Linked DNA regions of Cellvibrio sp. PSBB006. The protein of the gene in region 2 interacts with the protein of the main gene of each other region in a pairwise test. Links are inferred from orthologs where the notes say so. Each region holds a gene or a part of one and is shown on either strand. Other genes may lie near its edges.

The links.
Region 1: the proteins of ybgC (region 2) and secA interact in binary tests that used the Escherichia coli proteins (3 or more experiments, as listed by UniProt). The link is inferred for Cellvibrio sp. PSBB006 from one-to-one orthologs.
Region 3: the proteins of ybgC (region 2) and acpP interact in binary tests that used the Escherichia coli proteins (3 or more experiments, as listed by UniProt). The link is inferred for Cellvibrio sp. PSBB006 from one-to-one orthologs.

What each region holds. Positions count from the first base shown.
Region 1 is NZ_CP021382.1:1,989,324-1,999,762, reverse strand. What follows is about bases 5,241-8,543. They hold secA (preprotein translocase subunit SecA), read left to right. Parts: upstream 5,241-5,634; coding sequence 5,635-8,343; downstream 8,344-8,543. Other genes in these bases: argJ (bifunctional glutamate N-acetyltransferase/amino-acid acetyltransferase ArgJ), read left to right, coding at 8,434-8,543; CBR65_RS08235 (M23 family metallopeptidase), read left to right, coding at 5,241-5,525. Also shown: CBR65_RS08255 (cell division protein FtsQ/DivIB), read left to right, coding at 1-465; cell division protein FtsA, read left to right, coding at 506-1,744; cell division protein FtsZ, read left to right, coding at 1,802-2,971; lpxC (UDP-3-O-acyl-N-acetylglucosamine deacetylase), read left to right, coding at 3,363-4,274; more of CBR65_RS08235, read left to right, coding at 4,593-5,240; more of argJ, read left to right, coding at 8,544-9,654; CBR65_RS08220 (Nudix family hydrolase), read left to right, coding at 9,657-10,439. UniProt on the Escherichia coli protein: Required for protein export, interacts with the SecYEG preprotein conducting channel.
Region 2 is NZ_CP021382.1:5,200,984-5,212,239, forward strand. Bases 962-3,695 are described here. They hold ybgC (tol-pal system-associated acyl-CoA thioesterase), read left to right. Parts: upstream 962-1,990; coding sequence 1,991-2,401; downstream 2,402-3,695. Other genes in these bases: ruvB (Holliday junction branch migration DNA helicase RuvB), read left to right, coding at 962-1,956; tolQ (protein TolQ), read left to right, coding at 2,417-3,112; tolR (protein TolR), read left to right, coding at 3,177-3,569; CBR65_RS21720 (cell envelope integrity protein TolA), read left to right, coding at 3,576-3,695. Outside these bases: crossover junction endodeoxyribonuclease RuvC, read left to right, coding at 1-248; Holliday junction branch migration protein RuvA, read left to right, coding at 296-913; more of ruvB, read left to right, coding at 931-961; more of CBR65_RS21720, read left to right, coding at 3,696-4,400; Tol-Pal system beta propeller repeat protein TolB, read left to right, coding at 4,439-5,677; peptidoglycan-associated lipoprotein Pal, read left to right, coding at 5,726-6,202; CBR65_RS21735 (YbgF trimerization domain-containing protein), read left to right, coding at 6,222-6,974; trxB (thioredoxin-disulfide reductase), read right to left, coding at 7,554-8,501; CBR65_RS21745 (DNA translocase FtsK), read left to right, coding at 8,759-11,116; outer membrane lipoprotein chaperone LolA, read left to right, coding at 11,135-11,256.
Region 3 is NZ_CP021382.1:460,226-469,039, forward strand. The notes cover bases 5,221-7,955. They hold acpP (acyl carrier protein), read left to right. Parts: upstream 5,221-6,337; coding sequence 6,338-6,574; downstream 6,575-7,955. Other genes in these bases: fabD (ACP S-malonyltransferase), read left to right, coding at 5,221-5,384; fabG (3-oxoacyl-ACP reductase FabG), read left to right, coding at 5,397-6,143; fabF (beta-ketoacyl-ACP synthase II), read left to right, coding at 6,770-7,955. Also shown: 23S rRNA pseudouridine(955/2504/2580) synthase RluC, read left to right, coding at 230-1,219; CBR65_RS02075 (HAD-IA family hydrolase), read left to right, coding at 1,253-1,897; CBR65_RS02080 (nucleoside triphosphate pyrophosphatase), read right to left, coding at 1,875-2,477; CBR65_RS02085 (YceD family protein), read left to right, coding at 2,592-3,125; rpmF (50S ribosomal protein L32), read left to right, coding at 3,167-3,349; phosphate acyltransferase PlsX, read left to right, coding at 3,377-4,399; more of fabD, read left to right, coding at 4,443-5,220; more of fabF, read left to right, coding at 7,956-8,011; pabC (aminodeoxychorismate lyase), read left to right, coding at 8,107-8,814. UniProt on the Escherichia coli protein: Carrier of the growing fatty acid chain in fatty acid biosynthesis.

The DNA.
Region 1 (10,439 bases), 3.2 Mb from region 2 along the record:
CGACGTTGGCCCGATGCGCTGGAAGTACGCATCACCGAGGAGCAGCCAATTGCGCGATGGGGTACAGACGGTTTTTTAAACCAGCGCGGCGAGTTGGTGCAGGTTGACAATATTGATGCATTGGCGGCGTTACCCTTATTGCAAGGCAACGCCGCTGATGCCAGCAAGATTATGCAGCAATATCAGGATTTATCGCAGTTGTTGCGCTCGCGTGGTCTGGACGTTATCGAGTTGAAGTGTGATAGCAAAAAGTCCTGGCGATTGATGTTGAAAGGTGATGTGGAAGTGGCCATTGGTCGGGATCAGGTGATGGAAAAAATGCGCCGCTTTATGACGGTCTACGACCAACACCTGAGCGAGGTCTGGCAAGACGTTACAGCAATTGATGTGCGCTATACCAACGGCGTTGCGGTGCAATGGTCGCCGGATTCAGAAGCGAAAAAAAATTACATTAAATCGATGTGATCATTCAAAGGTTGGAATGATTTAAAAAGAGGTTACGCCAATGGCAAATGCTGGTGACAACAAAATGATTGTTGGCCTGGATATAGGTACATCCAAGGTGGTGGCGCTTGTGGGGGCCATCACGCCCGAAGGACGCCTGGAAATTGTCGGTATCGGATCGCATCGCTCCAGCGGTTTGAAAAAAGGTGTGGTGGTAAATATCGAATCCACGGTGCTTTCGATCCAGCGCGCTATTGAAGAAGCGGAGTTGATGGCTGGTTGCCAGATTCACTCGGTCTACGCGGGTATCGCGGGCAGCCACATTCGCAGCCTGAATTCTCACGGTATCGTGGCGATCAAGGATCGTGAAGTGTTTCCGCAGGATCTGGATCGTGTAATTGATGCAGCACAGGCCGTGGCTATTCCAGCGGACCAGAAAATTCTGCACATCCTGCCGCAGGAATTTTTAATTGATGACCAGGACGGTGTGAAAGAGCCTTTGGGGATGTCCGGTGTGCGCCTGGAAGCAAAAGTGCATCTGGTGACTTGCGCAGTCAATGCGGCGCAAAATATTGAAAAATGTATTCGTCGGTGTGGTTTGGAAGTTGAAGATATTATCTTGGAACAATTGGCTTCAAGTTATGCCGTACTGACTGATGATGAAAAAGAATTGGGTGTTTGTGTGGTGGATATTGGCGGCGGTACCACTGACATTGCCATCTTTAAAGACGGTGCAATTCGCCATACGGGCGTGATCCCGATTGCCGGTGATCAGGTAACCAACGATATCGCTATGGCGCTGCGCACACCGACGCCTAATGCTGAAGAAATTAAAATTAAATATGCCTGCGCATTGGCAAAGTTAACCAGCCCGGATGAAACGATCAAAGTACCCAGTGTGGGAGATCGTCAACCACGCGATCTGTCCCGACAGGCATTGGCCGAAGTGGTGGAGCCGCGCTACGACGAATTGTTTACATTGGTGCAATCGGAATTGCGGCGCAGCGGTTATGAAGATTTGATTGCCGCCGGTATTGTCTTAACCGGTGGTACGTCGAAGATGGAAGGTGTTATTGAACTGGCGGAGGAAATTTTTCATATGCCCGTTCGTATTGGCGCACCACACGCCATTCGCGGTTTGACTGACATCGTGAATAATCCCATTTATTCCACCGGTGTCGGTTTGTTGATGTATGCAATGAAGCAACAACAGGAGGGCAGGGGAGCTGCGCATCATTCGAGGGAACAGCAGGGTTCGATTATCAGTCGGCTCAAGAAATTATTTCAAAGCAATTTTTAAACGCAACCAGGTTTTATTTTTTAACAGACACGTTCAAGGGAAAAAAGGGGTATTACTATGTTTGAATTAGTCGATAGCATTCAACAAAGTGCAGTTATCAAAGTTATCGGTGTTGGTGGTGGTGGCGGTAACGCCGTCAAACACATGATTGCCAATAACGTTGATGGTGTGGAATTTATCTGTGCAAATACTGACGCGCAAGCGCTGAAAGATATTGATGCACGCACCGTGTTACAACTGGGTAACTCCATGACCAAAGGGCTGGGTGCAGGTGCTAACCCGGAGGTAGGCCGGCAGGCAGCGCTGGAAGATCGCGAGCGTATTGCTGAGGTCCTGCGCGGTGCTGATATGGTATTTATTGCCGCAGGCATGGGTGGTGGTACCGGTACTGGTGGTGCACCGGTAGTGGCCGAAGTTGCGCGCGACCTGGGAATTCTGACGGTTGCGGTGGTCACCAAACCCTTCCCGTTCGAAGGCCGCAAACGTATGGCTATTGCCGACGCCGGTATTCGTGAACTGCAGGAGCGCGTGGATTCGTTAATCACCATTCCCAATGAAAAATTGTTGGCGGTGTTGGGTAAGTCAACCAGCCTGCTTGATGCGTTTAAAGCCGCTAACAATGTATTGCTCGGCGCGGTGCAAGGTATTGCCGATCTGATTATCCGTCCCGGCATGATCAACGTCGACTTCGCTGACGTTCGCACCGTGATGTCTGAAATGGGCATGGCGATGATGGGCACCGGTCGTGCAACAGGTGAAAATCGCGCACGCGAAGCAGCCGAAGCGGCAATTCGCAGCCCGCTGCTGGAAGACGTTAATCTGCAAGGTGCGCGCGGTATTCTGGTAAATATCACTGCCGGTATTGATCTGTCGCTCGGCGAATACTCTGAAGTGGGTAACACTATTGAAGAATTTGCATCCGCTGATGCGACTGTAGTGGTTGGTACGGTAATCGATCCAGAGATGAGCAACGAGCTTCGCGTGACTGTTGTGGCAACTGGTTTGGGTGCGGCGGCTACCGCAGCGGTTAAAGAAACCAAACCTGCGCCCACAAAAGTCATCGTGGATAACACGCGTCGTTCCAATGGTCAGATTGATTACAGCGCATTGGATCGTCCGGCGCACTTGCGCGCCAACAGTCATTCTTCGGCGGCTGTTGCACCGATGGCAGAAAAGGATCTTGAATATCTCGATATTCCGGCATTCTTGCGTCGCCAGGCGGATTGATCGATTGGATGTAGTGGTAATGAATGTCGCGAGTCTCAGTCGCCGCTGACGGACGACTTGAAAATTGCCTTTACCGGCACCACAACTCGTCAATGAACGTGTCTGAGTTAGTGGTCCGGTATGCGTAAAAAGCGCAGGGCAGTACTATTTTTAGCGGACAGGGACCAGGTTCGCTAAAGATTGATTTTTCCTATAGGCCGCTTAGCTGGCGACCTGCGACATATATTGGTAACATGACTTGCTTTTTTGAACGGGATTACTTTTGGTTAGACTGCGGGACATCAATAAGGATATCGCGAGTATGACGGCAAAAAATTTACGTCGCGTACACGCCAAAGTCACCTTGGGTACACTTGCTAATCTAGCTAACAGGTAGGGCTAACACAAAGCAATGATCAGACAACGAACACTTAAGAATGCCATTCGCGCGACCGGCGTTGGGTTACACACCGGCCAAAAGATTTATTTGACTCTGCTTCCCGCTCCTGTGGATGCGGGTATCCTGTTTCGCCGGGTGGATCTTGACCCTGTGGTGGAGATCGAAGCGAAGGCAGAAAATGTCGGTGATACGACGCTGTCGACGACCCTGATGAATGGCGACGTCCGCGTATCAACAGTCGAGCATTTGCTTTCTGCCATGGCTGGTCTGGGTATTGATAACGCTATTGTTGAAGTCAGCGCCCCGGAAGTCCCTATTATGGATGGCAGTGCTGGCCCTTTTGTTTTTCTGATCCAATCTGCTGGTATTCAAGAGCAACCAGCAGCGAAAAAATTCATCCGCATCAAAAAGCCCGTCACGGTGCAGGATGGCGATAAAATTGCCAGTTTCCTGCCATTTGAAGGCTTTAAAGTCACTTTCTCTATCGATTTCGATCACCCGGTTTTTCAGGGGCGTACCCTTGAAACGTCGGTGGATTTTTCCAGTACGTCTTTTGTAAAAGAAGTTAGTCGCGCGCGCACTTTCGGTTTTATGCACGAGATTGAATATTTGCGCTCCAAAGGCTTGGCCAAGGGCGGCAGCATCGACAACGCTATCGTCGTGGATGATTACCGCATCCTTAACGAGGATGGCCTGCGCTACGAAGATGAGTTTGTAAAACACAAGGTCCTGGATGCTATCGGTGACTTGTATCTTCTGGGAAATAGCCTGATTGGTGAGTTTAAAGCGCATAAGTCGGGTCACGGCCTTAACAACAAATCCTTGCGCCAATTAATCGCTCAAAAAGATGCCTGGGAAGTGGTCACATTTGAAGATGAGGACGCTGCGCCCATCTCTTATATGAAGCCTTTATTGGCTATTTAAGTTTTTCCCCGTCTTAGTTTCAACGACATTGGTGAACTGATGTCGTTGAAATTTTCTATTGATCATTACCTTTCATCTGTGCCATATTTCGACCTCCCGCTGATATTGGCGGATGATTTTTCAGAAATTGGTGCTAATTTTGCTTATAAATCCGTGTTATCACGGACGACAAAGTGATTGTTTATAATAAAGAAGTTGGTTTTTAAGTCCTTCGAGTTATAAAACATCCGCAACAAGGCAATATTGGTCTAAGCAAGAATCTTAAAATGCCTACTATTACTAATAATTGGTTCAGGCAAATCAGATAACATTCATTGCATGAAAATTATTATCCTCAACAAGCATCACGGTCAGTCACGGAGCATCTCCATTGCGGGATGGACTCGTGCGTTTCTTTCTGTCTGCTTGTTGGGTATGCCTGGAGTGCTCTGCGCTATTGGCTATAACTGGCTTGAAACGCAGGACAACGGTGACTTCTTTAATACCGAGTCCCGTCAGGCGCTTGAAGATGAATTGATTGCCCAGAAAGAACATCTGGAGAAAACCCGTCAGGAGGCCGAAGCACAATTGTCGGCGCTGACGATGAAAATCGCAGAAATGCAGGCGCGTCTCGTGCGTCTGGATGCTTTGGGTGAGCGGTTGACTACCGTTGCCAAGCTGGAAGAAGGCGAGTTCGATTTCAGTCAGCCCCCTGCCGTCGGCGGCCCGGAAACAGCGGCTGTCACTCAGGCCCAGTCTACTCCTGAACTGATTCGGATCATCGATCAGCTCTCTAATCAAATCGAAAACCGCGAACAACAGCTGGAAACGCTTGATGCTTTATTGGCCAAGCGCAAAATCCAGGATGACATCTTTATTGCCGGTCGACCCGTGCAAAAAGGTTGGATGGCTTCCCGTTTTGGGCGCAGAACCGATCCGTTTACCGGCAATGTTGCTTTCCATGCTGGTGTTGATTTCGCGGCCCGTGAAGGCACTGATGTCATCTCGGTTGCTGCCGGGGTTGTCACTGTTGCTGGTCGTCACCCTGAATATGGCAACATGGTGGAAATCAACCATGGTAACGGCTATGCCACACGCTATGCCCACAACAAAAGTAATCTGGTAAAAGTGGGTGATGTAGTTAAAAAAGGTCAAATCATCGCTTTAGTAGGCTCTACCGGTCGCTCTACTGGTCCCCACGTTCATTTTGAAGTTTACAAGCACGGTCGCCCTGTCGATCCTGCAACCTATATTCATCGCGCCAGCCGATAATTCTCCTCTCCCCGCTTGCTTTAACAAGCACCTTTCTGTTTACTTGCCAGCCTTGCTGTCAGGTTCATTTTATTTCAGATCTGCATTCTTATAAGTTACGGTATATCAAATGATTGGTTTTATAGCTAAAGCTTTATTCGGTTCAAAAAATGATCGTGAACTCAAGCGCATGAGCAAGATTGTGACGCGAATTAACGCGCTTGAGCCCGACATGGAAAAGCTGACTGACGAACAATTACGGGCAAAAACTGACGAATATCGTCAGCGTTACCAGCAAGGCGAGACCGTTGATCAGCTCTTACCTGAAGCTTTTGCCACGGTGCGTGAAGCAAGCCGCCGGGTTTTGTCGATGCGCCATTTTGATGTACAGCTTATCGGTGGTATGGCGCTGCACGAAGGGTGTATCGCTGAAATGCGTACCGGTGAGGGTAAAACCCTGGTGGCAACCCTGCCGAGCTACCTGCACGCCCTGACTGGTAAGGGCGTGCACGTGATTACAGTGAATGATTATCTGGCCAGTCGCGACGCAGCGTGGATGGCCCCGGTTTATGAATTTCTGGGCATGAAGGTTGGCGTTATCCAATCCATGCAGCCTTCTGCTTTAAAGCGCGAAGCCTACGCGGCGGACATTACTTACGGCACCAATAACGAATACGGTTTTGACTATCTCCGCGATAACATGGCGCTGAGTAAAGCCGATAAAGTACAGCGTCCGTTATATTTTGCCATCGTGGACGAAGTCGACTCGATTTTGATTGACGAAGCGCGCACACCTTTGGTGATTTCCGGTGCTGCTGAAAACAGTTCTGAACTCTACAAGCGCATGAACCAGTTGGTCGGCAGGTTGAAACCGCAACAGGAAGAAGACGGGGAAGGCGACTACTCTGTTGATGAGAAAACCCGTCAGGTGGAACTCTCTGAAAGCGGGCATCAACATGTAGAAGATTTATTGATTGAAGCAAAATTACTGCAGCCGGACCAAAATCTCTACGCGGCCAATAATTTGGCGTTATTGCATCACGTTAATTCAGCCTTGCGCGCCCATGCATTATTCCATCGCGATGTAGAGTACATCGTTCAGGAGAATCAGGTTGTCTTGATTGATGAGCACACCGGCCGAACCATGCAGGGGCGTCGTCTATCGGAAGGTCTGCATCAGGCATTGGAGGCCAAAGAAGGCGTACCGATTCAAAGCGAGAGTCAAACACTTGCGTCGACTACCTTCCAGAATTATTTCCGCCTATATCCGATTCTCGCGGGCATGACCGGTACGGCAGACACCGAGGCGTATGAATTCCGCGAAATCTATCGTCTTGATGTCGTGGTAATTCCCACCAATAAGACAGTACAGCGTGTCGACCTGAACGATTTGGTTTTTCTGTCGGTAGAAGAAAAATACGATGCAATCGTTGAGGACATCAAAACCTATCAGGAAAAAAATGCTCCGATTCTGGTGGGTACTGCATCAATCGAAACCTCGGAAGAAATGTCACGTCGCTTGAATAAAGCGGGCATTAAACACCAGGTACTTAACGCCAAATTTCACGCACAGGAAGCGGAGATTATTGCCCAGGCGGGTCGCCCAGGCGCGGTCACGATTGCGACCAACATGGCGGGCCGTGGTACGGATATCGTGTTGGGTGGTAAATGGGAAGCGGAAGTGGCCGCGTTGGAAAATTCGACAGAAGCGCAAGTTGCCGCTATTAAAGCCGAGTGGCAAAAACGTCACGAAACAGTTATTGCGGCAGGCGGGTTGCATATTATCGGTACAGAGCGCCATGAATCCCGCCGTATTGATAACCAGTTGCGCGGCCGCGCCGGTCGTCAGGGTGATCCGGGCTTAACGCGCTTTTATTTATCGCTTGAAGATAATTTGATGCGCATCTTTGCGTCGGATCGCGTGCGTGGATTTATGCAGGCATTAGGCATGAACAAGGGCGAGGCCATTGAACACCGCATGGTGAACAACGCCATTGAAAAAGCCCAGCGTAAAGTTGAAGGTCGCAACTTTGATATTCGTAAGCAATTGCTCGAATTTGATGACGTCGCTAATGAACAGCGGCAAATTATTTATCACCAACGCAATCAGCTGCTGGACGCCGACACTATTCGTGACACTGTTAATACTGTTCGCGGAGACGTGGTCGATGACATGATCAGCCATTTTATTCCTCCGATGAGCATTGAAGATCAGTGGAATGTTCCCGGTCTGGAAAAGCAAATTGAAACAGATTTTGGTTTGCAATTACCCATTGCCAAATGGCTTGATGAAGACAATCGTCTGCACGAAGAAAAGCTGCGTGAAAAAATTCTCGCTGAAATCCAGGCGGGCTACGATGCAAAATGCGAACGCATCGGCAACATCATGGTTGAGATTGAAAAACAGGTTATGTTGCAAGTGTTGGACAACGCTTGGAAAGAGCATCTGGCCAACATGGACCACCTGCGTCAAGGCATTAATCTGCGTTCCTATGCGCAAAAAAATCCGAAGCAGGAATACAAACGTGAAGCGTTTGAGCTCTTCCAGCAATTATTGGAAACCGTAAAGCGCGAAACAATCCACCTGCTAGCACGTGTTGAGCCGATTACACGCGAACAAATGGAAGCGATGGAAAAGCAACGTCGTGAAGCATTAGAACGGCAAAAAATGTTGCTGCAACATGAACAAGTCTCCGCTATGGGCGAAGAGCAGTTGCCCGAGCGCGATCATCAACAACCTGAGCCGTTTGTACGCCAGGGGCGAAAAGTTGGTCGCAACGATCCATGTCCTTGTGGTTCGGGGAAAAAATATAAACAGTGTCATGGACAATTGGAGTAAGGCATTAAAGGTTGAGCAACCGGTGCCTGTCGTTTAACCGGTGTCTGTGGTTTAAAAGTATCGTCGCAAATAGCACAGGAATTATGAATCATGGCCGTTGGTGAATATCCATTCCCTTCCATGCACCCGGTAGCGGGTGTAAAACTCACCGCTGTTTGTGCGGGTATCAAGCGTCAAAACCGTCGTGATGTCGTGTTGTTCGAGCTGGCAGAAGGCAGTGCTGTTGCAGGTGTTTTTACAAAAAATGCTTTCTGCGCAGCGCCGGTGACATTGTGCAAAGCCCACTTGGCGGCTGCGCCGATTCGTTATTTAGTGATTAACTCCGGTAACGCTAATGCTTGTACGGGCGAACAGGGCTTGCGCGATGCCAAAGCAACCTGTGAAGCCATTGCGCAGCAAACAGGTGTTAAGCCCGAGCAGGTTTTACCCTTTTCTACTGGTGTGATTGGTGAGCCTTTACCGGTTGCCAAGATCATCGCGGTAATTCCTGAAGCCTTGGCAAACGCAACCGAACAAGGTTGGACCGATGCGGGTGCCGGTATCATGACAACCGATACGCGCCCTAAAGGGTTTAGTCAACAAATCGAATACCAAGGCAAAACGATTACCGTGAATGGGATTGCCAAAGGTGCTGGCATGATCAAACCCAACATGGCGACTATGCTGGGTTACATCGCTACCGATGCCAAAATTGCGCAGCCTTTATTGCAGCAGTTAGCGAAGGAAGCGGCAGATAAATCGTTCAACCGTATCACTATAGATGGTGATACCTCTACCAACGACTCATGCATTCTCATTGCTACTGGTCAGGTTGATTTACCCGAGGTTAACAAACCTGAGGGTGAGTTATATGAAAAACTGAAAGACATTATTTTTGCTGCGTATATTCATCTGGCGAAAAGTATTGTCAGCGATGGTGAAGGTGCAACCAAATTCGTGACCGTTGCTGTCAGCGGCGGTGCAAATCGCGATGAATGTCTCGATGTAGCTTATGCTGTTGCACATTCTCCCCTGATCAAAACGGCTCTCTTTGCATCTGATCCTAATTGGGGTCGCATTGTTGCTGCTATTGGTTATGCCGGTGTGCCTGACCTTGATGCAACCAAAGTTCGTGTTCATCTCAATGATGTATTGATTGTAGAAAATGGCGGACGCGCAGCGAGCTATACCGAAGAGCAGGGCCAGACTGTTATGAAAGGTGAAGATATTGCCATTCGTATCGATCTCGGTCGCGGTAGTGTGGCAGAGACGGTGTGGACGACCGACTTGTCTTATGAGTATGTCCGTATTAACGCCGATTATCGTTCGTAATTATGGCAGTGAAAATTGTTCACGTTGCCGTCGGGGCTATTGTTAGTCCCGATGGCAAAATCCTTATCGCGCGCCGCGCCGCCGACGTGCACCAGGGCGGCTTGTGGGAATTTCCCGGCGGAAAGGTAGATGCTGGTGAAACAATTCATCAGGCACTGCAACGCGAACTTTATGAAGAGCTTGATATTCAAGTTGAGCAAACAGAACCTCTGATCCAAATTCGCCATGATTACGTGGATAAATCGGTTTTTCTAGACGTATATAAAGTGCTCGCCTTTTCCGGGGAGCCTCGCGGTGTGGAAGGGCAGCCAGTTCGCTGGGTTACAGTCCCGGAGCTGAGTGATTACCCTTTCCCTGCCGCCAATAAACCCATCATTACCGCACTGCAACTGCCCGATAGCTTGTTGATTACTGGTGAATTTGATTCGCACGCTGATTTTCTATTTCGCCTGCAGCGCGCCTTGCAACGTGGCATTCGCCTGGTTCAGCTACGTTGCCCCTCCGCATTGCCGGAACAATTCAGGGGCCTGGCGCAGTTGGCCAAAACATTATGCGAGCAGTATCAGGCAACATTACTCTGCAATACCACGCGGGATAACTTTTCCCGATGCGCTGGTGATGGCCTTCACCTCAACAGCCATGAATTACGAACATATGAATCCCGTCCGATAGATGACTCAAAATTATTAGGCGCTTCATGTCATAATGCAGAAGAAATTCAGCAAGCGCTACGTATAGATGTGGATTACATTTGCCTGTCACCCGTCGCCCCGACGTCTTCGCAT
Region 2 (11,256 bases):
CGGCAGTCGCCTTGGCCTTGCCGGTGTCGGAATATGAGGCGCGCAAGGTCAAGCAATCGGTGGTAGGGCATGGGGCGGCGGATAAAACTCAGGTTCAGCATATGGTGAAAACCCTGTTGAAACTGCCAGCTGAGCCTCAGGAGGATGCGGCGGATGCGTTGGCAGTAGCGCTGTGTCACGCCAATACGCAACAACATTTGATTAAACTTGCCGGTTCCAGCAGCTTCCGCCGGGGCAGGGTGATTTAATCGAACAATATCAGAGCCAGAAGCCGGATTAACCAGAGTGAGTTTTCATGATAGGACGTTTACGCGGAACCGTTATTGAGAAGCAACCGCCATATTTGTTGCTGGATGTAAATGGTGTGGGCTATGAATTGCAGGCTCCTATGACGACTTTTTATCGTTTGCCTGCACTGGGTGTTGAGGTGGTGCTGCACACGCATCTTTCTATTACCGAAAACCTGCATCAATTGTTTGCGTTCATTGATCAACGTGATCGCGCACTGTTTCGGACGCTGATTAAAGTGAATGGTGTCGGCCCCAAACTGGCAATTGCGATTTTATCCGGTATGGAAGCAGACGATATTGCGCGCTGTGTGCGTGAACACAATATTACGGCGCTGACCAAGCTTCCGGGAATTGGAAAAAAAACGGCCGAGCGATTGGTCATTGAATTACAGGATCGACTCAAAACCTGGGATTTACCCCACGCAGAACATCTGCCGGATAATCACCAGCAAGGCGTATTGAACACCAATGAGGTGTTGGCAGAAGCGGAAAGTGCATTGATTGCCCTGGGTTATAAACCGGTTGATGCGGCGAAGATGATTGCCTCCGCAGCAAAACATCATCCGGAGGCGAGCAGCCAGGAACTTATTCGTTTGGCATTGCGCAGCATAGCGCCGGTCTAACCTGATGGTGAAAACGTATGATTGAAACAGATCGTTTGATTGCCCCCACCGCCAGAGATCGTGAAGATCAACTTGATCGGGCGGTGCGCCCGCGCAGTTTGGCCGACTATGTTGGTCAACCCGTGGTGCGCGAGCAGATGGAAATTTTTATCGGCGCAGCAAAAAAACGCAATGAAGCGCTGGACCACACGCTTGTATTCGGGCCTCCGGGTTTGGGTAAAACCACATTGGCGAACATTATTGCCAATGAAATGGGAGTTTCGCTGAAGAGTACCTCCGGTCCGGTATTGGAAAAAGCCGGGGATTTGGCTGCGCTGATGACCAATCTTGAACCGGGCGATGTGTTGTTTATCGACGAGATTCATCGTTTGAGCCCAGTGGTGGAAGAAATTCTTTATCCTGCAATGGAAGATTTTCAGCTGGATATCATGATCGGCGAAGGGCCGGCAGCGCGTTCGATCAAACTGGACTTGCCGCAGTTTACGTTGGTGGGGGCAACCACCCGCGCAGGTTTACTTACTTCTCCCTTGCGTGATCGGTTCGGGATCGTGCAACGCCTGGAGTTCTACAATGTTGCTGATCTCACTCACATTGTTGCGCGCTCCGCAGCATTGTTGGGGGTGAGTATGGAGCCTCAAGGTGCAGCTGAAATAGCCAAGCGTTCTCGTGGCACACCGCGTATCGCCAATCGCTTGCTGCGTCGCGTGCGCGATTTTGCCGAGATGAAAGGTGATGGCATAGTCAGTGCTGAGATGGCGGACGGTGCGCTTAATATGTTGAATGTCGATGATCGGGGTTTTGATCATATGGACCGTCGCTTGCTGCTCGCGATGATGAATAATTTTGATGGTGGGCCGGTAGGTGTTGAGAGTCTGGCGGCGGCCATTAGTGAAGATCGCGGAACAATAGAAGATGTCATCGAGCCCTATCTGATTCAGCAAGGGTTTCTGGCACGCACACCGCGCGGTCGTGTTCTCACAGCAAACGCATACTTGCACTTCGGCATAACCATGCCCAAACGCTTGCAAGACGATACCGAATAACTTTTCCAATGTTTTTGGTTATGGAATTTCACGCATGACGGCTTTCGCATTACCGGTTCGTATTTACATAGAAGATACTGATGCGGGCGGTATTGTTTACTACGTCAACTATTTAAAGTTCATGGAGCGATCCCGTACAGAATTTTTGCGCAGTCTGGGGTATGATAAGCCCGCTATTTTGGACGAGGGTCTTTTACTTGTCGTTCACTCTGCACAAGTCATTTATCGGCGTCCGGCGCGCCTGGATGACCAGCTGGAGGTGACGACTGAGGTTGTCAAAATCGCGCGTACTTACGTGGAGTTTCAACAGAATGTTTTGCGCGGGAACGATTTAATGTGCGAGGGTCTAATTCGCATCGCTTGCGTCAGCGGCGAGACAATGAAACCTAACCCTATTCCCATCGCCATGTTTGAACGCATCAAGTCGCATACCAATACCAACTAAGAGCTACAGAGTGTTATGTCAGAAGCTGAAAATACCTTATCGATCTGGAGTTTGATTGCCGAAGCCAGTTTCGTTGTGCAACTGGTTATGTTGATTCTCTTCCTCGCTTCCATGGTTTCCTGGGTGATGATTTTTCAGCGCGGAATGTACCAGCGCAAAGCCCATAATTCCTTCCTCGCCTTTGAAAAACAATTCTGGTCCGGCATCGACCTCAACCAGTTATTCCGCCAAGGCAATGGCCGCAATGATACCGACGGCGTGGAGAATATTTTCCGTGCCGGGTTCAAGGAATTTACGCGTTTACGCCAACAGACCGGTGCTGACCCGGATGCAGTGATGGAAGGATCACAGCGGGCCATGCGTGTAGCGCTGGCGCGTGAGGAAGAAAAACTGGAAGCCGGTTTGCCGTTTCTGGCCAGTGTTGCGTCTGTCAGCCCATACATCGGTTTGTTCGGTACGGTATGGGGAATCATGAATTCATTTCGTGGCCTGGCAAATGTGCATCAGACAACTCTGGCGACGGTTGCTCCAGGTATCTCCGAGGCGCTGATAGCTACCGCCATCGGGCTTTTTGCAGCAATTCCTGCGGTTCTGGCTTACAACCGCTACTCGACGCGCGCCGAAACCTTGATGGGAAATTACCAGACTTTCGCAGAAGAGTTTTCAGCTATTCTGCATCGCCAGGTACACAGCAAGCAGGTTTCCGCCTGAGTTAATCCAAATTTCATGGTTAAATGATATGTCCGGATTTGATCGGAAAGTAAAAAAGAAACCGATGGCTGAAATCAACGTGGTGCCATACATCGATGTGATGTTGGTGCTATTGATCGTGTTTATGGTTGCTGCACCGATGCTGACACAGGGTGTGAAAGTGGAGTTGCCGCAAGCAGCCTCGGAGCCAATCGATAACAAGGATGAAGAGCCGGTTACGGTTTCTGTCAAAAAGGACGGAAGCTACTACATTACGCTGGGCGGCGATGCGGAGCAGGCTCGCCCTCTTGCTGAAATCAAGGATATGGTGAGTAAGGTGTTGCGGCAGAGTCCCAAGACGCTTGTTCTGGTGCAAGGTGACCATAGCGTTGATTACGGCGTGGTTGTGTCACTAATGAGCGAATTGCAGAGTGCCGGGGCACCTTCCGTCGGCTTGGTTACTGAGCCTCCCCGTTAGGTATCTATGAAGCTGGACAGATTTTTTACAGTACCGGTATTGCTCAGTGTAACCTTGCACACGGCATTGTTGATTTTTATTGCTGGTAATTGGATGCAAAGCAAACCGGAAGAAACGATATACAAGCCGCATTATGTAAAGGCAACGCTGGTCGATATGACCCCCAAAGCCATCGCTGCTCCCCAGCAACCAAAACCTCAGGTGCTGGAGGCGCAACGAAAACAGGAGCAGGAGCGTAAGCGTCAGGAAGAGCAAGAGCGCCAACAAGCCGAAGCAAAAAAAATCCAGCAGAAAAAAGATCAGGAAGCAAAAGCCAAGGCAGAAGAAGCGCGTCTGCAAAAAATAAAAACTGAGCAGGCTAAACAGGCAGCAGCAAAAGCTGAACAGCAGCGTAAAAAGGAAGAGGAAGAAAAGAAGCGTAAGGCCGAGGCTGAACGTAAAAAGCGTGAGCAGCAACAGCGTGAAGCAATGGAGCGGCTTGAGGCGGCCTTACAAAAGGAAGAGCAGTTTCTCAGTGAACGTAGTGACGATGCTAATGTCCAGAGCTACGAGGCGCTAATACAGGAGCGGATTATTCAAAACTGGAGCCGTCCGCCCTCCGCCAGAAACGGCATGCAGGCGATTCTGGAAATCAACATGGTGCCGACGGGTCAGGTAGTGAACGTGCGGGTGATTAAAAGCAGTGGTGATGTCGCATTTGATCGTTCGGCCGAACAGGCGGTAAAGCGGGTTGATCGCTTTACCGAGATTATGGGTATGCCGTCAGATTTATTTGAACGTAACTTTCGAGTATTCCGATTATTATTCCAGCCAGAGGATTTACGTCAGTGAAACGTTATTTGCTGTTTTTTGTGCTTTTGATTTCAGGTATGGCACAAGCCCAGTTAACAATACAGATTTCCCGTGGGGCGGATAATCCGACTCGCATCGCGGTAGTACCTATGGCCACTCAAGGCTTGGCATTATCGGAAGATATCAGTGAAATCGTCAGTAATGATCTGGAGTTCACCGGTCAGTTTGCCGCAATTCCGCGAACTGATATGTTGTCTTTCCCACGTAACGAAGCTGAAGTGCATTATCGCGATTGGAATGTGCTCAAGGCAGAATATTTATTAATAGGCTCTGTAGAGCAGCGTGCAGGGCGTTATTACGCCAGCTATCAACTGTTTGATGTCCTGGGTCAGCGCAAAGTATTACCAAAATTGTCAGTTGATGGGACGGAAGCTCAATTGCGTGACCTGGCTCACCACATCAGTGACAAGGTTTATGAAACTATTACTGGTATTCGTGGCATATTTTCCACCAAGCTGATTTATGTAGAAGCTTTTCAACAGAAAGGCAGAAATGATAAATATCGATTGATGTTGTCGGACGTGGACGGAGCTCGTTCGCGATTATTGCTTGAATCCGGTGAGCCGATTATGTCACCGATGTGGTCTCCGGATGGTCGTCGGGTTGCATATGTTTCTTTTGAATCGGATCGTCCTGCAGTTTATGTTCAGGAGATTGCAACAGGCAGAAGAGAGCAGCTGACAAATTTTAAAGGTTTGAATGGTGCGCCTGCATGGGCGCCTGATGGACAGCGTCTGGCATTGGTTTTGTCGAAGGATGGCAATCCGGAAATTTACACGCTGAATATTATTACTCGACAACTGTCGCGCATGACAAATCATTTTGGAATTGATACTGAACCTGCATGGACGGCCGATGGTACTGGCATTATTTTCACCTCCAATCGTGGAGGAAAGCCACAAATATACCAAGTAAATGTTGCAACTTTGCAGGTGGAGCGTGTAACCTTTGACGGCGAGCAAAACACTCGTGGTCGCGTCTCTCCTGATGGTAAAAGCTTGGTTATGGTTCATCAACGAGGTGGTACATATCACCTCGCTGCACAAGACCTTAAGACAGGAAATTTACGCATTTTGACAGAGACAGATTTAGACGAGTCGCCTACTATAGCTCCCAATGGCGCTATGCTGATGTATGCGACTCGCTTTGGTGGTAAGGGTATACTGGCAGCGGTTTCCTTGGATGCCAGAACCAGAGTTCGTCTACCATCAAAACAAGGTGATGTGCGGGAACCCGCATGGTCACCATTTTTTTAAATAAACCTCAGTACTGCTAGTTCACCACTTGATTGGAGTTACACACACATGATCACTAAATCATTAAAACAAGGTTTAACCTTCGCTGTTATTATGTCTTTCCTGGTTGGTTGCTCCAGCAGCAGCACTCAGGAAGAGGAAACTACCACTACTGCTCCTGTAGTGCCTGAAGAAACTGTTAACGAAGTTGAAGAGCAAGCACCGCTCGAAACTATCGTGTACTTCGACTTCGACCAAGCTACTCTGAAGCCTGAAACCCGTGCGCTGTTGTTGGCTCATGCAGATCGTCTGAAATCTTCTGGTGCTGCTACCCGTCTGGAAGGTCATGCTGACGAGCGCGGCTCTCGCGAATACAACATTGCTCTGGGTGAGCGTCGTGCGAACGCTGTGCGCGACTTCCTGGTACTGCAAGGTGTAAGCGCTTCTTCTTTGGAAGTTGTGAGCTACGGTGAAGAGCGTCCGCTTGCCACTGGCAGCGATGAGTCTTCCTACTCTCAAAACCGTCGTGTAGAACTGAAGTACTAATCAAGAGTCAACAACCCGTATGTCGAAATACCTGTTAGCTGCTGTTCTGTTTATTGCAGTCCCTGCATCCCAGGCGCAAGTGCGGGTTGTTGAATCCTCGCCCCAGAGACCACTCTCTGGGGTGGCTCAACCGATTGAGTCGGTTAACGCTCAAACAAATGCGTATTTTGAACTCCAATCACTCAAGGAAGAAGTTTCTCTGCTACGAGGTTTGGTAGAGGAACAGGCTCACGAGATTTCTCGTTTAAAACAGCAGCAAATGGATAACTACCTTGATCTGGATAAACGCTTGAACGCCTTGTCTGGTGGTGGCAATCCTGCTCCTGTTGATACATCTCTTTTGCCACCGTCACCCGTTGAAAGCGCAGGTGGCGGTGTCTCTATTCCGAATTCCAATAGTGCTCTCGGTGAAGCCGAGGTCTATGCTGCAGCATATAACCTGTTGAAACAGCGTCAGATTGATCCCGCCATTGCGGCCTTTAAAGACCATCTCTCCCGTTTTCCCAACGGCGCCTATGCGGGCAATAGCTATTATTGGCTGGGAGAAATCTACCTGCTGAAGAATGAATTATCTGATTCGCGAAATTGGTTTACTCAATTGCTTGAGAAGTTTCCTAATGATCGCAAAGTACCTGATGCGAAGTTCAAGCTGGGTAAGGTATACCACTTGCTAGGGGAAGATGATCAAGGCAGAAAGTTGCTTGAAGATGTCGCTGCTGGCAGTGGTGATTCAGCTCGATTGGCTAAACAATATTTGCAGGAAAATTTCTAAAGGTGTCGGGTTTATTTTTATAGGCCGATATTCTTGATGTAAAAAAAGAGTGGGGCCAACCTTGCGGTTAGCCCCATAGCTTTCCAGCTCCTCTCCAGGTTTTACTTTAATTGCTAAAGAATTTAGTAATTAAAACTCAGCGTCCTGCTGACCAACCTTGCTGTTCCACTCTTGTGCCTGTCCTTCCGTGTTTACAACGTCCTTATACGGCACACATTCCTTTGTATTTCCTTAGATAGAGTGGGGCGCTTCCTTTGACCTTTCTTGGCCTGGGTACATCAATGTGTACTTCCTTGTTAAAAGCTATTCTCCAGAAAATGAGGTGTCGCAGATAGTCGAGAAAATCGCTATTTTTTGTAGGAAATTGACTACAGGATGGCGCGGATATCGGGATCTTATCCGACGTGATTGTCATCACTTTGGAATTTAAAGCTTTTGAAATCAAGCAATTAAGGTATGCCCGATAGGGAAAAGAGGATTGCTGATTGAGTGCGGCAGCGCACGTTATGTTAGTTGGAGGGGGCTTAAAGAGCGGTGAGGGCAGGATTGCCTCTGTAGAGAGACAATCCTGAGGAGCGTTTAAAGATTATCCAGGTATTTCTCGGCATCAAGCGCAGCCATACAGCCGGCTCCGGCAGATGTAATAGCTTGACGGTAAACATGATCAGCTACGTCACCTGCAGCAAATACCCCTGGAATATTGGTCCCGGTGGCATTCCCATGCAAACCGCTGTTTACCTTGATGTAGCCATCTTTCATATCAAGCTGGCCGGCAAAAATATCGGTGTTAGGCTTGTGGCCGATAGCGATAAACACACCTGCAACATCAATGTCCTGAGTGCTGCCGTCCTGGGTGCTTTTCAGGCGCAGGCCGGTAACACCGCTGTCTTCACCAAGAACTTCTTCCAGTGTATGGTTCCATATAATCCGCACATTACCGTTCGCCGCTTTAGCCAACAGTTTGTCTTGCAGGATTTTCTCGGACTTTAATTTATCCCGACGGTGAATCAAGGTCACTTCGCTGGCGATGTTGGACAGATATAAAGCTTCTTCTACCGCTGTATTGCCGCCACCGACTACTGCAACCTTTTGGCCACGATAAAAGAATCCGTCACAGGTCGCACAAGCGCTTACGCCTTTACCCATAAAGGCTTCTTCTGATGGAAGGCCCAGATATTGGGCGGAAGCACCGGTAGCAATGATCAAGGCATCACAGGTGTAGGTGTTGGTACCGAGCAATTTGAACGGACGTTCGGTCAATACAGTCTCATGGATGTGGTCAAAGAGGATCTGCGTATCAAAGCGCTCGGCATGTTCTTGCATCTGGACCATTAAATCCGGTCCCTGGAGGTCATGAGGACCGCCCGGCCAGTTTTCCACTTCGGTTGTGGTTGTTAGCTGACCACCTTGCTGCATGCCTGTAATAACGACTGGCTTTAGGTTGGCACGAGCGGCATAAATAGCTGCCGTATACCCGGCAGGGCCTGAACCGAGAATAATCAGTTGGTGGTGCTGTACGTCACTCATGATAGTTATCCTTAAAGCGTAATAAACAAGCTGTGAATAGAGATGGGTAAATTGGTGGCCATGATAAGTGAATACAGTGGGGTGAGCAAAATTGTCTGGTTCAATACAAGATATTGGCTGTGGCTATAGGGTATCGGCCGCTCAACAGTTATCTTTTATTGCATGAATGTTGGATGCTTCTCTTTATATGGTGGTAAAAACCACGTTAATTATTACAATAGGGCGCGAAATACCGTCCATTACTTGGGAATGTGCTTTTGAAATCAAATACTTCCAGTCGTAAAACTGCTCCTGCGGCACCTGAATCCGGCATTTTCCTGCGGATCGTGAAAGAAGGTGCGCTGATCGGTTTTGTGGCCATTTGTCTATTTTTATTGTTGGCGATGTTCAGTTACGACCCCGGCGATCCGGGCTGGTCGCGCACTGGTGCCAATATTCGCATACAAAATGCGGGTGGTCCCTTTGGTGCATGGATCGCCGATGTGTTTTTCTCGTTGTTTGGCTATCTGGCATACCTCTTCCCCGTTATGTTGGCTTATCGGGCCTGGATTGTTTTTCGCGATCGTGCCCATCAAACCACACCGGACTGGATATTAATCGGCTTGCGTTTGGTCGGCTTTATCCTGGTGATGGTTGCGGGTACTGGCCTGGCGGCTATGAATTACGGCAGTGAAATATCTGATCTCCCTTACTCTCATGGCGGGCTTTTAGGTGCATCTGTATCCGATGCGGTGAGCGGTGCCTTTAGCTATACCGGCGGTACTTTGCTGTTGATCGCCGTATTTCTGTTTGGTATGACCATCTTTACCGATTTGTCCTGGTTGGCGCTGATGGATGAGATCGGTCGCATCACCTTGTTGCTAATCAGCAAAATGCAGGAAAAGTGGTTGCACTTCCAGCGGCGGCGCCATGAGAAAAAATTAGCGAGTGAAGCTCAACAACATCGACGGGAAGTGGTTGCGCAACACGCCAAAGTGGAAGCCAAACGCATTCCACCAGTTATCACAGAACCACCCAAAAAGCCGACACCCAGTCCCCGTGTGCAAAAAGAAAAACAGGCATCGTTATTCGAGACTCTGGATACCAGCGTAGTGGGCGAACTGCCAGCGCTGAATTTGCTTGATCCAGCGGATAAACGTAGTGACAAAGGCTTTTCAAAAGAATCGCTGGAAGCTATGTCCAAGTTGCTGGAATTAAAACTTAAAGATTTCGGTATCGAAATCGAAGTGGTTTCAGTGCAACCTGGTCCGGTTGTTACCCGTTTTGAAATCCAGCCCGCACCCGGTATCAAAGCCAGTCGTATTTCCGGTTTGGCGAAGGATCTGGCACGTTCACTGGCTGTGATCAGTGTGCGAGTCGTTGAAGTGATTCCCGGCAAATCTGTTATGGGTATCGAAATCCCCAACGAGCATCGCGAGATTGTGCGTTTAAGTGAGGTCATCGCGTCAGAGACCTACGAGAACTCCCGTTCGCCCTTAACCATGGCTTTGGGACATGACATTTCTGGCGAGCCTGTCATTGCAGATTTGGCCAGGATGCCGCACTTATTGGTAGCGGGTACCACCGGCTCTGGTAAGTCTGTGGGCGTCAACGTCATGCTGTTGAGTCTTCTCTACAAGTCGACACCTAAAGAAGTGCGTCTGATTCTGGTAGACCCGAAGATGCTGGAGTTGTCTGTTTACGAAGGCATTCCCCATTTGCTGACGCCGGTCATTACCGATATGAAAGACGCCGCCAATGGTTTGCGTTGGTGTGTGGGCGAGATGGAGCGACGTTATAAGTTAATGGCTGCTTTGGGTGTGCGTAATCTGGCAGGTTTTAATCGCAAAATTGATGATGCGAACAAAGCCGGTACGCCTATTGCTGATCCACTGTTCAAGCCGGAGGAAAATTTCGAAGCAGGTGAGGCGGAAGCAACCGCGCCTAACCTCGAAACCTTGCCGATGATTGTCGTCGTGATCGATGAATTTGCCGATATGATGATGATTGTTGATAAGAAAAAAGTAGAGCAATTGATTGCGCGCATTGCGCAAAAAGCGCGGGCCGCCGGCATCCATTTAATACTGGCTACCCAGCGCCCCTCGGTAGACATCATCACCGGTCTCATTAAAGCCAACGTACCTACACGCATGGCATTCCAGGTATCTTCCAAGATAGATTCACGCACAATCCTTGATCAGGGTGGTGCCGAACAATTATTGGGGCATGGCGATATGTTGTACTTGCCACCCGGCACCAGTATTCCCGTGCGGGTTCACGGCGCTTTTGTGGATGATCATGAAGTGCATAAAGTGGTGGGAGATTGGAAAAAACGCGGTCAGCCAAATTATATTGACGGTATTACCGATGACAGTAACAACAGTATCCCGGTGCCTGGCATCAGTGGCGGCGAGGAAGGCGAGGGTGATAACGGTGAAGGCGATGCGCTTTACGATGAAGCCGTTGCCTTTGTTATTGAATCACGCAAGGCTTCAATTTCCTCGGTGCAGCGCAAACTGCGCATTGGTTATAACCGGGCCGCGCGTTTAATTGAAACAATGGAAGCTGCCGGTGTCGTATCTTCCGCAGGCCACAATGGTAACCGCGAAGTCCTGGTGCCTGGTGGCAGTCGTTAATTATCTATTGGAACAACTATGTTAATCAGAATATTGTTGGTATGCAGTGCACTTTTTACGACGGCGGCCTTCGCTGAGCAGGATCAAAGTGCTGCACAGCTGCGCAAGCAGCTGGATGCTATGACGACCTTGCAAGGTAA
Region 3 (8,814 bases), 4.7 Mb from region 2 along the record:
TCGGTTGCCTCAAGGGTCAAAGCCTCCTTTCGCCGTCAGCGGTATTTCCTATTTGATACGCCTTTTCAATGCGTTATCCGGAAACCTGCCTGTCTCGGCGCCGCCGAATATAGCAGTATTCATTAATACCTTCAATGAACGTGTGCGATAAGGAAGCTTCATCGTCAAGTCTAGTTGAATATCTCGTGCCTGCTACATCTGAGCTGAAGGTTTGCGGTATGATCGCGCCATGAAAAAAGCCCCCTTTGCCCAGAAGGCCCCCGAAGAGACTACTGTCGCCCAGGTTCAGCATGTTGAGATAGATGCGGACCAGGCTGGCCAGCGCATTGATAACTTTTTGATGGCACGCCTCAAGCGCGTACCTAAATCGCGGATATACAACATCCTGCGTAAAGGTGAAGTCAGGGTCAATAAAAGTCGATGCAAGCCGGATTACAAGCTCGCAGCAGGCGATATCGTCAGAATTCCACCCGTGCGGATTGCCGAAAAGGCCGACTCTCCTCAGCCAAGCCATGTCTTGACCAATAAATTGGAAAAATCGATTTTGTTTGAAAATGATGGGTTATTGGTCATCAATAAACCGCCGGGTTTGGCTGTTCACGGTGGCAGTGGAGTGAGTCTGGGGTTGATTGAAGTTTTGCGCCAGATGCGTCCGGACGCGCGTTATCTTGAGTTGGTTCATCGGCTGGATAGGGATACTTCTGGGTGCATCATGGTCGCTAAAAAACGCAGTATGCTGCGGCATCTGCAAGCCGCTTTGCGCAATAAGGGCCAAAGTGGTGTGCGCAAGGTATACCAAGCGTTAGTCAATGGTGTGTGGCCGGCGGCATGTAAACGGGTTGATGTGCCTTTGCTTAAGAGTGAGGTGGGTGATGGGGAGCGTATTGTTAAAGTGAATCCAGAAGGAAAGCCGAGTCTCACGGAATTTGCAGTGCTCCAATCTTTTCGGGATTTTACGTTAATTGAAGCTCGACCGATTACCGGTCGCACCCACCAGATAAGAGTCCATGCGCAGTATGCCGGCCATAGTCTGGTCGGGGATGAAAAGTATGGCAATGATGAAATTAATGAAAGCATGCGTCAATTGGGTCTAAAACGCTTGTTTTTACACGCAGCAGAACTCGGTTTCTACTTGCCTGATCAGTCGGAGTTAACGATAGTCAGGGCTCCTTTGGCGACTGATTTGGCTGGGCCGCTGTCGAGGCTGCCTAAAAACTAGGCTCATGAGCATTGCGTTGTGGGAGATAAATAGTTGTTATTAATTTTTGATTGGGATGGAACCCTGAGTGATTCAACCGGCAAGATTACCCAGGCCATGCAAATGGCCGCTGAAGATTTGGGTTGGGAAATACCGCTGGACAGTGAGGTTCACAACATCATTGGTTTGGGGTTGCCTGAAGCCATCGCCCAGCTCTTTCCGCTGCTCGGTGAGGCGGAGCGCCAAGACATCCGTGAACGCTATGCGGCCCATTTTATCTCTCTGGATCAACAGCGCCCGTCGGCTTTTTTCCCTGCGGTTCAGGAAACTCTGGAGCATCTGCGGACAGAAGGGCATCAGCTTGCCATCGCGACCGGTAAAAGTCGTCGGGGGCTGGATCGAATTTTAACTGGTCTGGGAATGTCTTCGTTCTTTCATGCGACGCGCTGTGCGGATGAGACGGCGTCCAAGCCGCACCCATTGATGTTGGAGCAGCTGTTGAATGAGTTCTCGGTGCCCTCCGCAGAGTCCGTCATGATTGGGGATACGGAATACGACATGGCTATGGCGCGCACAATAAACATGCCGCGTATTGCGGTAAGTTATGGGGCTCATCATGTGGAGCGCTTGCATCCGTATGAGCCAGAGCTGTGTATGGACCGTTTTGACGAATTACTCAGATGGCAGCGTCTTGTTTAGCATCTAGCACATCAATCCCTTCATTATTAAGCATCTTGATCAGTGCAATTAAAGGGAGGCCGATTAGTGTGTTAGGGTCTCTGCCTTCCAGTTCATCAAAGAGGGCAATGCCCAATCCTTCGGATTTAAAGCTGCCAGCACAATCGTAGGGCTGCTCTCGTTGCAGGTAATTCTCTATTTGTGCATCGGTCAATTGACGAAAAGTAACTTGATAAAGTTCGCAGCATGTCTGAGTGGTTCTTGTTGTGGCGTTATAAAGAGTCAACCCGGTAAAAAAGGTCACTTGCCTGCCGCTCGCCAGCTGTAGTTGCGTTTTGGCATGGGTGTGATTACCGGGTTTTCCCAGGATTCTATTCTCAAGCGCAGCAACCTGATCAGAGCCAATGATTAGTGCACTCGGGTAGTGTGGCGCCAGTGCCACCGCTTTATTTCTCGACAGCCGTTTAACCAGGTCCGCAGGAGATTCACCGTCTATAGAGGTCTCATTTACATCGGGTGCCTGCCATCGGTAGTTGATTCCCAATTTGTTCAATAATTGACGCCGGTAAACGGAGCTGGAGGCCAGAATGATGTCTTGCATGAAACCCTCAGAATCATAGATAAGGTGGCTATTCTATGCCGCAAGCACTAAATAGCGCCATTTCCATACATTTTCTTTGACAGAAGTAGAGCAGATCCCTATTATTGCGCGCTTATGTTTTCAGCCCCCTCACACAAAACCTTGCCTCGGCAGGGAGATCCGCGGAAATTTGCCCAACAGGGTATTTCTCTGGAGGGTGTTATCCCTATAGCCGCCTTGTCGCGTTTAGCAGAGTCGCTTGAGGGAACTGAAGGTCAGGTCTTTGTCAGACTGGACTTTGGTATCAGTGAGGAGAAGAAAAAGGTTGTGTCTGGCAAGGCGCATGCAGATCTGATGTTGATTTGTCAGCGTTGTCTGTCTCCAGTCGCAAAGCCCGTCGAATGCAATATTTCACTGGCAATTGTGTGGACTGAAGAGGATGCCAAGATGTTGCCGAAGCATCTGGACCCTTGGATTGTTGAGGATGCCAGTGCAGACTTTTTCGATATGGTCGAAGAAGAGTTGTTGCTGAATCTGCCCCCGGTGGCTTATCACGAGGAGCAGTGTGTTGACCCCAAGCTCTTTCAGAGTGGTGAGCCGGTGGTAGTCAAGCAAGAGAAAAACCCGTTTCAAGTGCTGGAGCAACTCAAGAGCTCGCCGAAAAAATAGAGGCGCCTCGGTTCCAGTGTGTATGTAATCAGGAGATCATCATGGCCGTACAGCAAAACAAAAAATCCCGTTCCAAGCGTGACATGCGTCGTTCACACGATGCCTTGACTGGACCAACATTGTCCGTCGACGCAACCAGCGGTGAAAAGCACTTACGTCATCATGTTACTGCTGACGGTTTTTACCGTGGCCGTAAAGTGATTGACAAAGGTGTTAACGAATAATTTGTCAGGCAAAAAGACGATCTAACATTGTCTGAAAAAATTCGTATAGCGGTTGACGCTATGAGCGGGGACTTAGGTCCCCGCGTTGTTATTACAGCGGCCATTCGTTTTGTCGCGACCTCCCCTGAAGTAGAGCTGTTGCTGGTCGGTGATCAGGATCAAATTCAGTCCTTACTTTCATCAAGTAGTATTCCTGTATCCCCAGCCATTCGCGTTCATCACGCTACTGATGTCGTTGCAATGCACGAAGATCCACTAACTGCCTTACGCCATAAAAAAAATTCGTCCATGTGGCAGGCGTTGTTACAGGTTCAGGATGGATTTGCCGATGCCTGTGTCAGTGCGGGTAATACCGGAGCCCTGATGGCGATGAGTAAGCATCTCCTGAAGACTTTTCCGGGAATTGATCGGCCTGCCATTTGTAAGTCGATGCCCGTGGAGCAAGGCAATAGCTTCATGTTGGATTTGGGGGCGAATCTCACCTGTACGCCCGAGCAGCTGCATCAATTTGCATTAATGGGTAGTGTATTGGCGTCTTCCGCAGGAGTTGAAAAGCCTCGCGTAGCTTTGCTGAATGTGGGCACGGAAGAAACTAAAGGAACCGATTTGGTCAAGCACAGTCATGTGTTGCTATCACAGGATGAACAACTTAATTACATCGGATTCATTGAAGGTGATGAGTTATATCTTGGTAGGGTCAATGTGATTGTGTGCGATGGCTTTAGCGGTAATGTCGCGCTTAAATCCAGCGAAGGGGTAGCGCGCCTGATAGCTAAAAAGATTGAAAAAAGTTTTGCTCGCCATTGGTATCTGAAGTTGTTGGTGTTGTTTATGCGACCTGTTTTGCGCCAATGGCGGCGTGAATTAAATCCGGGGGCATATAATGGAGCATGCTTCCTGGGGCTACAGAAACCTGTAGTGAAAAGCCATGGCAGCGCTGACGAAGATGCTTTTTATCAGGCTTTGGTTGTTGCAAAAGAGCAGGTTGTGCAGAAGGTGCCAGCGCGTATTCAGTGTGCGTTAAATGCAATGCAAAAAAATCAACCATAAATTTTCGATTATTAATTTTCTTATCAATACAAGCGAAGTTCCTATGACTCAATCTCATCTTGCTTTTGTTTTTCCTGGGCAGGGCTCCCAGAAGATTGGTATGTTGGCAGATTTGTCCAGCCAGTATTCTCTTGTGGCGGAGACATTTTCAGAAGCATCTTCTGCGCTCGGTTATGATCTATGGGATTTGGTTCAGAATGGCAGTCAGGATGACATTAATTTGACTGAGCGTACCCAGCCGTTATTGCTCACTGCCAGTGTTGCGATTTGGCGCGTATGGCAACACAAAGGTGGTGCGCAGCCGGCGCTGATGGCCGGACATAGCTTGGGTGAATGGTCGGCCTTGGTTTGTGCCGGGGTGGTTGCATTTGGTGATGCAGTAAAACTGGTTCAGCAGCGCGGCAAATTTATGCAGGAAGCTGTACCGGCAGGGCAGGGTGCTATGGCGGCTATTATTGGTTTGGATGATGCGTCAATTATTGATGCGTGTAAGCAGGCAGAACAAGGTGAAGTTGTCGCCGCGGTAAATTTCAATTCGCCGGGGCAAGTTGTGATTGCCGGTGCTGCTGGCGCTGTCGAGCGCGCAAGCGCATTGTGCAAAGAGGCGGGTGCGAAGCGAGCACTTCCCTTGCCTGTGAGTGCACCGTTTCATACGTCACTCATGCGTCCAGCTGCGGAAAAATTGGCAGAACAAATTTACAATACATCTTTTTCTACTCCGGATATCCCTGTTGTACATAATGTTACGGCGGAGCCGGAAAGTAATCCGGAAAAAATCAAAGCGCTTATGATCGAACAGATCTTCAGTGCGGTGCGTTGGGTTGATTGTGTCAATACTTTGTCTGCGCGCGGTATTGCTACCACGATCGAATGTGGTCCAGGTAAAGTGCTTTCAGGATTAAACAAAAGAATTAACAAGGATTTGAATACGCTCTCCATCGAAACCCCAGAAGAACTTCTTGGGGCGTTGGAAACTTTTAATTAATGGGTGAAGACGATGATCAATTTAAACGATAAAGTTGCCTTGGTTACTGGTGCCAGTCGAGGTATTGGTGCTGCGATTGCGGAGCAATTAGGCGCTGCCGGAGCAACCGTTATTGGTACGGCGACCAGTGAATCCGGAGCGGAAAAAATATCTGCTCGCTTGCAGGAATTGGGTATTCGTGGCACAGGAAAAGTATTAAATGTTACTGATGCCGATTCGGTAGCCGAGTTAATGAAAAGTGTTCAGGAAGAATTTGGTACGCCGGCTATTCTTGTCAATAACGCTGGCATTACTAAAGATAATTTGCTGATGCGCATGAGCGATGATGAGTGGTTTGATGTTATCAATACCAACCTCAGTTCAATTTATCGCTTGAGTAAAGCTGTGTTGCGCGGAATGATGAAAGCTCGCTGGGGCCGTATTATTAACATCAGTTCCGTTGTCGGCGCTATGGGCAACGCCGGGCAATCGAATTATGCTGCTACCAAAGCTGGCGTATCGGGTTTTGCACGCTCACTGGCTGCAGAGGTAGGGTCGCGCGGTATCACCGTTAACACCGTTGCACCGGGTTTTATTGATACCGACATGACTAAAGGGTTGCCAGAGGAACAAAAGGCAGGATTGCTGTCCAACATTCCAGTGGGGCGCTTGGGTAAGCCTGAAGAAATTGCTGCGGTTGTGGTTTTTTTGGCCAGTGATGCGGCAGCTTATGTCAGCGGCGAGACTATCCACGTCAATGGCGGCTTGTATATGAGCTAATAATTGGATTTAAGTCTTTGTTTTTCTTGGGAATTCACTAAAAAAACGAAGAATTTTGGCAGGATGCGTTACAACACGGCAAAAATAGATGTAAAATGCGCGTCGATTTTGGCCGAAACATTATGAAGGAACCACCTTCGTGGTTTCACAAGTGACGGTTTCGTCGATACTACCACTAGGAGTTAAATAGCATCATGAGCAGCATTGAAGAACGCGTAAAAAAAATCGTTGCTGAGCAACTGGGTGTGAAAGAAGAAGAAGTTAAAAACGAAGCTTCTTTTGTAGAAGATCTGGGTGCTGACTCTCTCGACACCGTAGAGCTGGTTATGGCTCTGGAAGAAGAGTTCGAGACAGAAATCCCCGATGAAGAAGCTGAGAAAATCACCACAGTTCAGCTGGCTATCGATTACATTAACGCCAACCTGGCGTAATCTTCAAAGTCGCTGATTATCTGTCTTCATGAAAAAGCCGTATTATTGCGAAATAGTACGGCTTTTTCTTTTGCCAGTTTTATTACATAAATTCTGTCAGTAGCTGTTTAATCAGCGCGATATACTAAATGCCTGTCCCTGAGCATTTTGAAGTTTTATCCCGCCAATTCCTTATTGTTTTGGAGAATCCCTAACGTGTCGCGTAGAAGAGTGGTTGTAACTGGTCTTGGTATGGTCAGCTCGCTGGGTAATACCGTGGCTGATACCTGGCATGGCATTGTGAATGGCAAAAGCGGCGTAGAAACAATCTCCGCTTTTGATACTTCGGCTTTTACCACGCAATTCAGCGCATCCGTAAAGAATCTCGTGATCGACGATTATTTTTCCGGAAAAGATGCACGTAAGATGGACCCTTTTATTCAGTATGGAATGGTGGCCGGTATTCAGGCTATTCGCGATGCGGGCCTTGAAGTATCTGACGCTAATGCCGGTCGTATTGGCGTGTCTATCGGCTCGGGTATTGGGGGGATTGGTACGATTGAGGAAGGCACTCTGGTAGTGGAACATAAGGGACCGCGTCGTATGTCTCCTTTCTTTGTTCCCAGCGCCATTATTAACATGATTTCTGGCAATCTTTCCATTATGTATGGGTTGCGTGGTCCTAACATCGCCATCACGACCGCGTGCACCACCGGAACCCACAGCATCGGCTTTGCCGCGCGTATGATTCAGTACGGTGATGCAGATGTTATGGTTGCAGGTGGTGCCGAAATGGCAACAACGCCCGTTGGTTTGGGAGGATTTGCCGCTGCGCGAGCCTTGTCAACACGTAACGACAACCCCCAGGCCGCCAGTCGTCCTTGGGACAAAGACCGTGATGGCTTTGTTCTGGGTGATGGGGCGGGCGTGTTGGTGCTGGAAGAATATGAGCATGCTAAAGCGCGTGGAGCTCGAATATACGCCGAACTGATCGGTTTTGGTATGAGCGGTGATGCCTATCATATGACCTCACCGCCGGAAGATGGCTCAGGTGCGGCCGCATCGATGGTGAATGCCATCAGGGATGCGGGAATTCCTGCCAGCGAGGTCAATTACATCAATGCTCATGGCACCTCTACTCCGGCTGGCGATAAAGCCGAATGCCAGGCGGTGAAATCAGTCATGGGTAGTGCTGTTGATCAGGTGGCGGTGAGTTCTACCAAGTCCATGATTGGGCATCTATTGGGCGCGGCTGGCGCGGTGGAAGCAATCTTCAGCGTGTTGGCCATTCGTGATCAGGTGGCTCCGCCGACCATCAACCTGGACAATCCGGAAGAAGGCTGTGACATTAACCTTGTGCCTCACACCGCTCAGGAGCGCAAAATAGAAACCGTGCTTTCTAACTCTTTCGGTTTCGGTGGGACCAATGGTTCTCTTATCTTTCGCAAGTTAACCTGATGCTACCTTTACTAGCTATTGAGACATCAAAAACGCCGAGCCATATACAGCTCGGCGTTTTTGTATCGGTGTCAGATTTTGTATAGACTCCGCCGATGCCTAGTCAATTTCCCCTGATTTCCGTCAATGGTGTTATAAACGCTTCAGTGTCTCCGCTGGATCGAGGCTTTGCTTATGGCGACGGCCTTTTCGAGACCTGTCTCTATCGGATGGGCGTTGTGCCCTTGTGGGAATTTCATCGTCAACGTCTGCTTGACGCGTGTAAATTGCTAATGATCCCGCTCGATACAGCGCGCCTGGAGACATACATCACCGATATCCTTCAGCAGGCTCAGCATCTCGGTGTTTCAGATGGGGTAGTTAAAGTGATTGTGACACGCGGTTGCGGTGGCCGGGGTTATGCATTTCCTGAATCGGTGTCACCAACCATTTGCGTTATATTTTTCGATGCTTTACCGGACGATTTACAACATATAAAACTGCGGGTTTGTAAGCAGAGACTTTCCAATAATCGCGTATTGGCCGGACTTAAACATCTCAACCGCCTTGAGCAAATTATGGCGCGTGCAGAATGGAAAAACGACTATGCTGAGGGCCTGATGCTTGATGATGAGGGGGGTGTTATTGAGGCCACTGCCAGTAATGTCTTTATGGTGCAGGACGGCCAACTCTTCACGCCTGATCTCTCGTTTGCCGGTGTTGCGGGTATCATGCGGCGGGTCATTATTGAGCGCCTCGCTCCGGCCCTGAATTTAGCGGTGACAGTAAAAAAAATTATGCCAGTCGAATTGCAGCGTGCAGAT